2 regions of the Arthrobacter sp. PAMC25564 genome follow, and region 2 is predicted to be linked to the other one. Evidence: riboswitches for the same ligand, from Rfam matches in the RefSeq annotation. Region 2 holds a riboswitch; the other holds the start of a gene.
What was found. Region 2 has a riboswitch for S-adenosylmethionine ahead of E5206_RS04425 (DUF1737 domain-containing protein). Riboswitches for the same ligand answer to the same signal wherever they lie in the genome.
Positions count from the first base shown of each region.

Region 1: linked by a shared signal. The riboswitch ahead of E5206_RS16780 (homoserine O-acetyltransferase) and the one ahead of E5206_RS04425 (DUF1737 domain-containing protein) in region 2 are both predicted to bind S-adenosylmethionine.

Region 1 is NZ_CP039290.1:3,601,233-3,605,251, forward strand. Features, by position in the region: gene E5206_RS16770 (SGNH/GDSL hydrolase family protein) at 1-870, shown strand, start outside; gene E5206_RS16775 (hypothetical protein) at 918-1,448, shown strand; gene E5206_RS16780 (homoserine O-acetyltransferase) at 1,435-2,631, opposite strand; SAM riboswitch class IV at 2,643-2,758, opposite strand; gene E5206_RS16785 (bifunctional o-acetylhomoserine/o-acetylserine sulfhydrylase) at 2,873-4,019, opposite strand, start outside.
Region 2 is NZ_CP039290.1:979,376-983,394, reverse strand. Features, by position in the region: gene E5206_RS04430 (FdhF/YdeP family oxidoreductase) at 1-2,097, shown strand, start outside; SAM riboswitch class IV at 2,257-2,370, shown strand; gene E5206_RS04425 (DUF1737 domain-containing protein) at 2,384-2,677, shown strand; gene E5206_RS04420 (rhodanese-like domain-containing protein) at 2,674-3,084, shown strand; gene E5206_RS04415 (O-succinylhomoserine sulfhydrylase) at 3,085-4,019, shown strand, end outside.

The sequences.
Region 1 (4,019 bases), 1.5 Mb from region 2:
GTGAGCGAAACCGAAGCCATGGAGAACTCCCCCGAGAGCGTCGTAACCCACCCGTGGACCCGCTATGTCGCCATGGGCGATTCGTTCACGGAAGGCATCGGGGACCCCGAACCGGCCAGCCCCGGCGGGCACCGGGGCTGGGCGGACCGGGTGGCTGAAGAACTGAGCCGCGGCCACACTGACTTCGCCTACGCCAATCTGGCCGTCCGCGGCCGGCTCCTGCAGCAGATCGTGGACCAGCAGCTGGCCCATTGCCTGTCCCTCAAACCCGATCTGATCACGCTCTCGGCCGGCGGCAACGACCTGATCCGTCCCGGCGGCGATCCGGATGCGCTGGCGGAAAAGCTCGACTCGGTGGTACAGATCCTGGCCCTGGGCGGCGCGACCGTGGTCCTCTTCAACGGTCCCGACACCGGCTCCACGGTGCTTGGCCGGATCCGCAGCAAGGTTGCCATCTACAACGAAAACCTCCGGACCATCGCGGCCCGGCACGATGCCGTCATCGCGGACATGTGGTCCCTGCGGCAGCTGAATGATCCCCGGATGTGGGACGCGGACCGCCTGCACTTTTCTCCGCTGGGCCACCACACGATCGCGGCCATGGTGCTGGATTCGCTGAACGTCCAGCACACCCTGGAGCCCCTCTCGCCCAAGCCCCTGCCGCAGCGCAGCTGGCGGGAGGCACGGTCCGGAGACCTCGTATGGGCGAAGGATTACTTCGTCCCCTGGGTGGTCCGCCGGCTGCGGCACCGCTCCAGCGGGGACGGCATAACGGCAAAGCGCCCCCTGCCCGGACCGGTGTTCGGCCCCGGGGTCCCCCTGGGCTCCGGCGAGGGCCCCCCGGGGGCAGAAGAACCAGTGCGGTCCTGAACGGGTCCGGGCATAAGCTGGGGGAAACACTTGGGAGGCCCGGCACCGTGAACAGTCTGTTCTTTTGGATCATCGTTTTGACCTTCGTGGTCCCGACGGCGCTGCGCCTGTACCGGAAGTCAGTCCGCGGCCGGAACCGCGGCCAGGGCATGCCCGGCGGGTTTCCGAACCTGCCGGACGGCGGGTATCCGGGCCAGTACCCGGGCCAGCAGGGCAAGCAGCCCCGGGATGGCTACACCCAGCAGGACTACTTCGGCGGCGGCTTCCAGGCCGGCACCCCCGGACAGCCTTTGCCGCCGTACCCGGGCCAGGCGGGCTACCGGAACCCCGTCCCCTACGAGGACAGCCCCGAGTACCTGAACAACCCTCCCGGGTCCGGGCAACAGCCCTCCGGGCAGCAGGGCGCGTGGCAGCAGCCTGCCGGACAGCCGCCCGGAACCCCTGCAGTTCCCACGCCGCCGTCGGGCACGCAGGGGTTCCGGGCGCGCAAGCTCGCCGAACTTGACCAGCGGTACAGCGATGGCGAGCTCGCCATGGAGGATTACATGGCCCAGCGCGCGGAGATCATGAAGGGCTGACCGCCTGTTCGGCCGCCTGGCCGAAGAAGTTCTGCCGGAACTGCTCGCTGAGCTGGCCGATTTCGGTCAGGAAGCCGTCGTGGCCGATCGGGGCCTCGATCATGTGCAGTTCCGCTCCGCCCGGCAGCGCATCGGCGAGTTCACGGGACTGCGCCGGGAAATACAGCCGGTCCGAATCCACCGCCGCGACAATGAAGTCCGCCGTCGCGTGGGCCAGCGATTCCTGGAGGGGGCCGCGTCCGCGGCACACGTCATGGCTCATGAGGGCCTCGGTGATGGCGATGTAGCTGTTGGCGTCGAAGCGCCGGACCAGCTTGTTGCCCTGGTGGTCGAGGTAGCTTTCCACCTGGTAGCGTCCGCGCCCGGCCAGCGAACCGGCGTCCAGCGGCGCCTCTGCTTCCTGGGCGTTCCGGCCGAAGCGCCCGTCCAGTTCGGCCGCCGAGCGGTAGGTGATGTGCGCGATCCGGCGTGCCAGGGCCAGGCCTGCAACCGGCCCGGGGCCGCCGTAGTAGTCCCCGCCGTTGAAGTCCGGGTCCAGGCGGATAGCCAGGGTCTGGGCCTGGGCGAAGGCAATCTGTTCCGCGGTGCTGCTCGCGCCGACGGAAATCACGGCGCAGCGCCGGACCCGTTCCGGGTAGCTGACGGCCCACTCGAGGGCACGTGCCCCGCCGAGGGATCCGCCCAGTACGGCGAACCAGCTGCGGATGCCCAGGGCGTCCGCAAGCCTGGCCTCGGCCTCCGTGGTGTCCCGCAGGGTGACCAGCGGAAACCGTGAACCCCAGGGCTTTCCGTCGGGGGCCTGCGTCGAGGGACCGGTGGAGCCGTAGCAGCCGCCCACGATATTGATGGAGACGACGAAGTACTTGTCGGTGTCCACGGGGGCGCCGGGGCCCGCGAGCTGCTCCCACCAGCCCGGTTCCTCGCTGGCGCCCCGGGTCACGTGGGTGTCGCCGGTCAGCGCATGTTCGATCAGCACCGCATTCGAGCCGTCCGCGTTCAGCCTCCCCCAGGTCTCGTAGGCGAGGACGACATCGGGGAGCCGGGCACCGGACTCAAGCTCGAGGTCGCCGATCCGCAGGTACTGGACGGTTCCGTCCGGCACGGCTTGTTCGACTTCTTCTTCGACGGCACGCCGGGATGGATCGGTGCCGGGTACACCGCTGTGGGTGAGGGAAAGTGTCATATGAGGACCTAACTTCGCGCTTGCCTGCCGTCAGCTGACCGGCAGGCCAGGTCTTCACCCGGGGCACCCCGCCGCAAAAGGAGGGTTGCCGGCCAGCAAGCCGGGGCTGTCGCTGGCGCTCATGACCTTCAATGAGTTTACGAAACGAGGCGACGGAATGGCGAAGATTGTGACGGCCATGTGACTCCCGGCGTCCCGGCGCCGTCGCCGGCGGATCAGGGACGCCGGGAGTCAGTGCACGTCAGACGCTCTTGGCCGCGCGGAATCCGGCGTCGAGGTCCGCGAGGATGTCATCGATGTGCTCCAGGCCCACCGAGAGCCGCACGAGTCCCGGATTGACGCCGGCGATGGCCTGCTGTTCCGGGGTCAGCTGGCTGTGCGTGGTCGACGCCGGGTGGATGACCAGGGAGCGCACGTCACCGATGTTCGCCACATGGGAATGCAGTTCAAGGGCATCAACGAACGCCTTGCCCGCCTCGGCTCCCCCGGCGATGTTGAACGCCACGACCGCACCGGTGCCCTTGGGACCGTACTTGCGGCCCCGCTCGTACCACGGGCTGGAGGGCAGCCCCGCGTAGGCGACGGATTCGACGTCGTCCCTCGCCTCGAGCCATTCGGCCACCTTGGTGGCGTTGGCGACGTGCCGTTCGACGCGCAGGCTCAGGGTCTCGATGCCCTGGGCGATGAGGAAGGCGTTGAACGGGGAGACGGCCGAGCCGAGGTCGCGCAGGAGCTGGACGCGGGCCTTGAGGATGTAGGAGAGGTTGGCGCCCAGGGCGCCGTCCGCGCCCAGGTCCCGGGCATAGACCAGGCCGTTGTAGCTGGGGTCCGGGGTGTTGAAGCCGGGGAACCGCTCGGGGTCCTTGCCGAAATCGAAGTTCCCGGAATCCACGATCACGCCCGCGATCGCGGCGCCATGGCCGCCGAGGTACTTGGTGGCGGAGTGCACCACGATGTCCGCGCCCCACTCGATCGGACGGATCAGGTACGGGGTGGACAGGGTGTTGTCGACGATCAGCGGCACGCCGCCCTCGTGCGCCACCTTGGAGACGCCCTCGATGTCGAGCACGTCCTGGCGCGGGTTGGAGACTACCTCGGCGAAGAACAGCTTGGTGTTGGGCCGGACGGCGTCGCGCCACTGCTCCAGGTTGTCCGGGTCCTCCACGAAGGTGACGGAGATGCCGAACTTCTTCAGCGTGTGGGCCAGCAGGTTGTAGGTTCCGCCGTAGAGGCTGGGGCTGGCCACCACGTGGTCACCGGCTTCGGCGACGTTGAGGATCGCGAAGGTCTCCGCGGCCTGGCCGGAGCTGAGCAGCAGGGCCGCGAGGCCGCCCTCAAGACTGGCCACGCGCTGCTCCACCGCGTCCTGGGTCGGGTTGCCGATCCGG
Region 2 (4,019 bases):
AAGCGGAGCCGTGCGGAGTTCTGCGAGAACGGCGCCAAGGCCATCGCGGAGGAGAACACCACCCGGACCGTGACTCCGGAGTTCTGGGCTGCCCATTCCATTGCGGAGCTGGAGACCAGGACCGACCACTGGCTGGGCAACCAGGGGCGCATCACCGAGCCTGTCGTGATCCGGCCCGGGGACACCCATTACTCCCCCATCAGCTGGGCAGATGCCTTCGACCTGGCCGCCGGGCACATCCGCGCGACCACCCCGGACCGCTGCGTCTTCTACACCTCGGGACGGACGGCGAACGAGACCGCCTTCATGTTCCAGCTGTTCGCCCGCAGCGTGGGCACCAACAACCTGCCTGACTGCTCGAACATGTGCCACGAATCCTCCGGCTCCGCCATGAACCCGACCATCGGCATCGGCAAGGGAACGGTCTCCCTGGAAGACATCCACGACGCCGAGCTGGTGTTCGTGGTAGGGCAGAACCCCGGCACTAACCACCCCCGGATGCTTTCGGCCCTGAAGGACTGCAAGAACAACGGCGGCAAGGTCGTGGGCGTCAATCCACTGCCCGAGGCCGGGCTCATGAACTTCAAGGACCCGCAGTCGCTCACCGGCGTGGTGGGGCACGGAACGACCATCGCCGACGAATACCTCCAGATCAAGGTCGGCGGCGACCTGGCCCTGTTCCAGGCCCTGGGCCATCTCCTGCTGGAGGCCGAGAAAGAGAATCCGGGCACCGTGGTGGACCACGCGTTCATCCAGGCACAGACCGAAGGATTCGAAGCCTATGTGACCGCGCGCAGCACCGTTGACTGGGCCGAGACGAAGAAGGCCACCGGCCTGGGCAGGGACGAAATCACCCGGATCGCCGGCATGATGGCGGCTTCCAAGGCCACCATCATCTGCTGGGCGCTGGGACTGACGCAGCAGCCGCACTCGGTGGACACGCTCCGGGAGATCATCAACCTGCTGCTGCTGCAGGGAAACTTCGGCAAACGCGGTGCCGGGGCCTGCCCCGTGCGCGGGCATTCGAACGTCCAGGGTGACCGCACCATGGGCATCTGGGAGAAACCCAAGGAAGCGCTCCTGGCCGCCCTGGACCAGGAGTTCGGGATCAGCACACCACGGGAGCACGGCTACGATTCAACGGAAGCCCTGCAGGCCTTCGAGCAGGACCAGGTGGACGTCTTCGTGGCCATGGGCGGCAATTTCGCGGCGGCGAACTCGGACACGGGACCGCTTGAAGCCGGAATGAAACGTGCCGGGCTGACGGTGCACATCTCCACCAAGCCCAACCGTTCGCATGCCGTCCACGGCCGGACGTCCCTCATCCTCCCCACGCTTGGCCGGACCGACACCGATGACAAGCACCCGGGAGGGCGGCAGTTCCTGTCCGTGGAGGATTCGATGTCCGTGGTCCACTCCACGCAGGGCCGCCTGCAGCCGGTCTCCGGGCACCTGCTCAGCGAACCGGTGATCATCGCCCGGCTGGCACAGGCCACCCTAGGGGATGACCACGCGGTTAACTGGCGGGCCATGGCCGAGGACTACGACGTCATCAGGGACCACATCTCACGCGTCATCCCCGGATTCGAGGACTTCAACGCCCGCATCAGGAACAAGAACGGCTTCGTGCTGCCCAACCCGCCCCGGGACACCCGGACGTTCGCCACCGCCACCGGCAAGGCCGGCTTCACCGTCAGCCCGCTGGAATACCTGGCACCCCCGGCCGGGCACCTCATCCTCCAGACCATCCGCAGCCACGACCAGTACAACACCACCATCTACGGGCTCGACGACCGTTACCGGGGCATCTCGGAAGGCCGCCGCGTCATCCTGGTCCATGAGGACGACCTTCAAGACCTGGGCTTCAAGGACCGGGACCTGGTCGATGTCATCTCCACCTTCCGCGGCGCCGACGGCCACTCCAGCGAACGACGCGCGGACAAGTTCCGCCTGGTGGCCTACCCAACCGCCAAGGGCTGCGCTGCCGCCTACTTCCCGGAGGCAAATGCGCTGGTCCACCGGGAACTCGTCGCACGCGAATCCAACACCCCCGGGTTCAAAGCCATGACCATCCGCTTCGTGCCGCACGCTGCTTGATTCCCCTTCCCTGCAACTTCTCTGCAACGCGGGGTCACCTACGGCCCGTCCCGAGGGGCGGGATGGGCCGTAGGTGACCCCGCGTTGCGTGGCGGCCCGTTACTCAACATGACGACGACGACGGTGTTGGCCGGCGTCGGAAGTGTTACGTTTTTGGGGAGTAATGAGACCCGGCGCCAAGCCCTGACTGGCCGGTCGGCAACCCTCCCTTTCGCGGCGGGGTGCCTCAGGTGAATACTCGGCATATCGATATTCGAGCTGCAAGCGTGAAAGAAGGAGATCCGTCGTGCCTGACGCGTCCACCCAAGCGGCACCGTCCGCCGCCCCTGCCCCTGAAGAAAAGCTGGCCTACCGCCTGTTCACCGGTCCCGATGACCGCGCCTTCTGCGAGCGGGTATCGGCAGCCCTCGCCGAGGGTTATGTGCTCCATGGAAGCCCCGCCGCCACGTTCAACGGCAGCAGCGTCATCGTCGCCCAGGCAGTCGTGCTGCCGGCAGCGATTGCCAGTGCGGACGCCGCCGTCGCCAGCGCGGTGGATGACCTGGAAAACGAAGAGTTCGATGGCGAGGGCCACGCATGAGCTACGCCGGAGACCTCACACCTCAGGATGCCTGGGCCAAGCTCGAGGCAGGGGCCATCCTCGTCGATGTCCGCACCGAGGGGGAATGGGCCCACATCGGTATTCCCGACACTAAGGCGACGGAGAACGATCCGCTGTTCATCCAGTGGAACCTCGCCGGCGGGATTCCCAATGCGCAGTTCGTTGAGCAACTGAAGCAGCAGGCTCCGGAGGACTCCAGTACCGAACTGGTGTTCCTCTGCCGGTCAGGCGCCCGCTCCATCGCCGCCGCAATCGCCGCCACCGCGGCCGGCTTCACCGCCTACAACGTCCTTGAGGGCTTCGAAGGCGAGACGGACCAGCACGGCGAGCGGACCGTCAACGGCTGGAAGAACCGCGGGCTGCCCACCAACCTCGGAAAGCACTAAATGACCTTCAACCCCGACGCCGCCGGCTGGAGCCCCGAGACCCAGGCCGTCCGGGGCGGACTCGACCGCACCGGCTTCCAGGAAACCACCGAGCCGATCTTCCTCAACTCCGGTTTCGTCTACGAATCCGCCGCAGCCGCCGAGCGTGCCTTCACCGGCGAGGACGAGCGCTTCGTCTACTCCCGCTATGGCAACCCCTCGGTCGCCACCTTCCAGGAGCGCCTCCGGCTGCTCGAAGGCACCGAGGCCTGCTTTGCGACGGCGTCCGGGATGTCCGCCGTCTTCACCGCCCTCGGCGCGCTGCTGGGGGCCGGCGACCGCGTGGTCGCCGCCCGCTCGCTGTTCGGCTCCTGCTTCGTGATACTCAACGAGATCCTGCCGCGCTGGGGCGTGGAGACGGTCTTCGTGGACGGCCCGGACCTGGAGCAGTGGCGCTCGGCGTTGTCCGAGCCGGCGACGGCGGTCTTCTTCGAGTCGCCCTCGAACCCGATGCAGGAAATCGTGGACATCGCCGCGGTGAGCGCACTGGCCCACGCCGCGGGGGCGACGGTCGTCGTCGACAATGTCTTCGCCACTCCCCTGCTGCAGCGCTGCGGGGATCTCGGCGCGGACGTGGTGGTCTACTCCGGCACCAAGCACATCGACGGCCAGGGCAGGGTGCTCGGCGGCGCGATCCTGGGCACCAGGGAATTCATCGACGGTCCGGTCAAGCAGCTCATGCGCCACACCGGCCCGGCGCTCTCAGCCTTCAACGCGTGGGTGCTGACCAAGGGCCTGGAAACCATGGCCCTGCGGGTGAACCACTCCTCTGCGTCGGCCCTGCGGCTGGCCGGATGGCTCGAGGAGCAGCCCGCCGTCAATGCGGTGTTGTACCCGCTGCTGCCGTCCCATCCCCAGCATGAACTGGCCGCGAAGCAGATGAGGGCCGGCGGCAC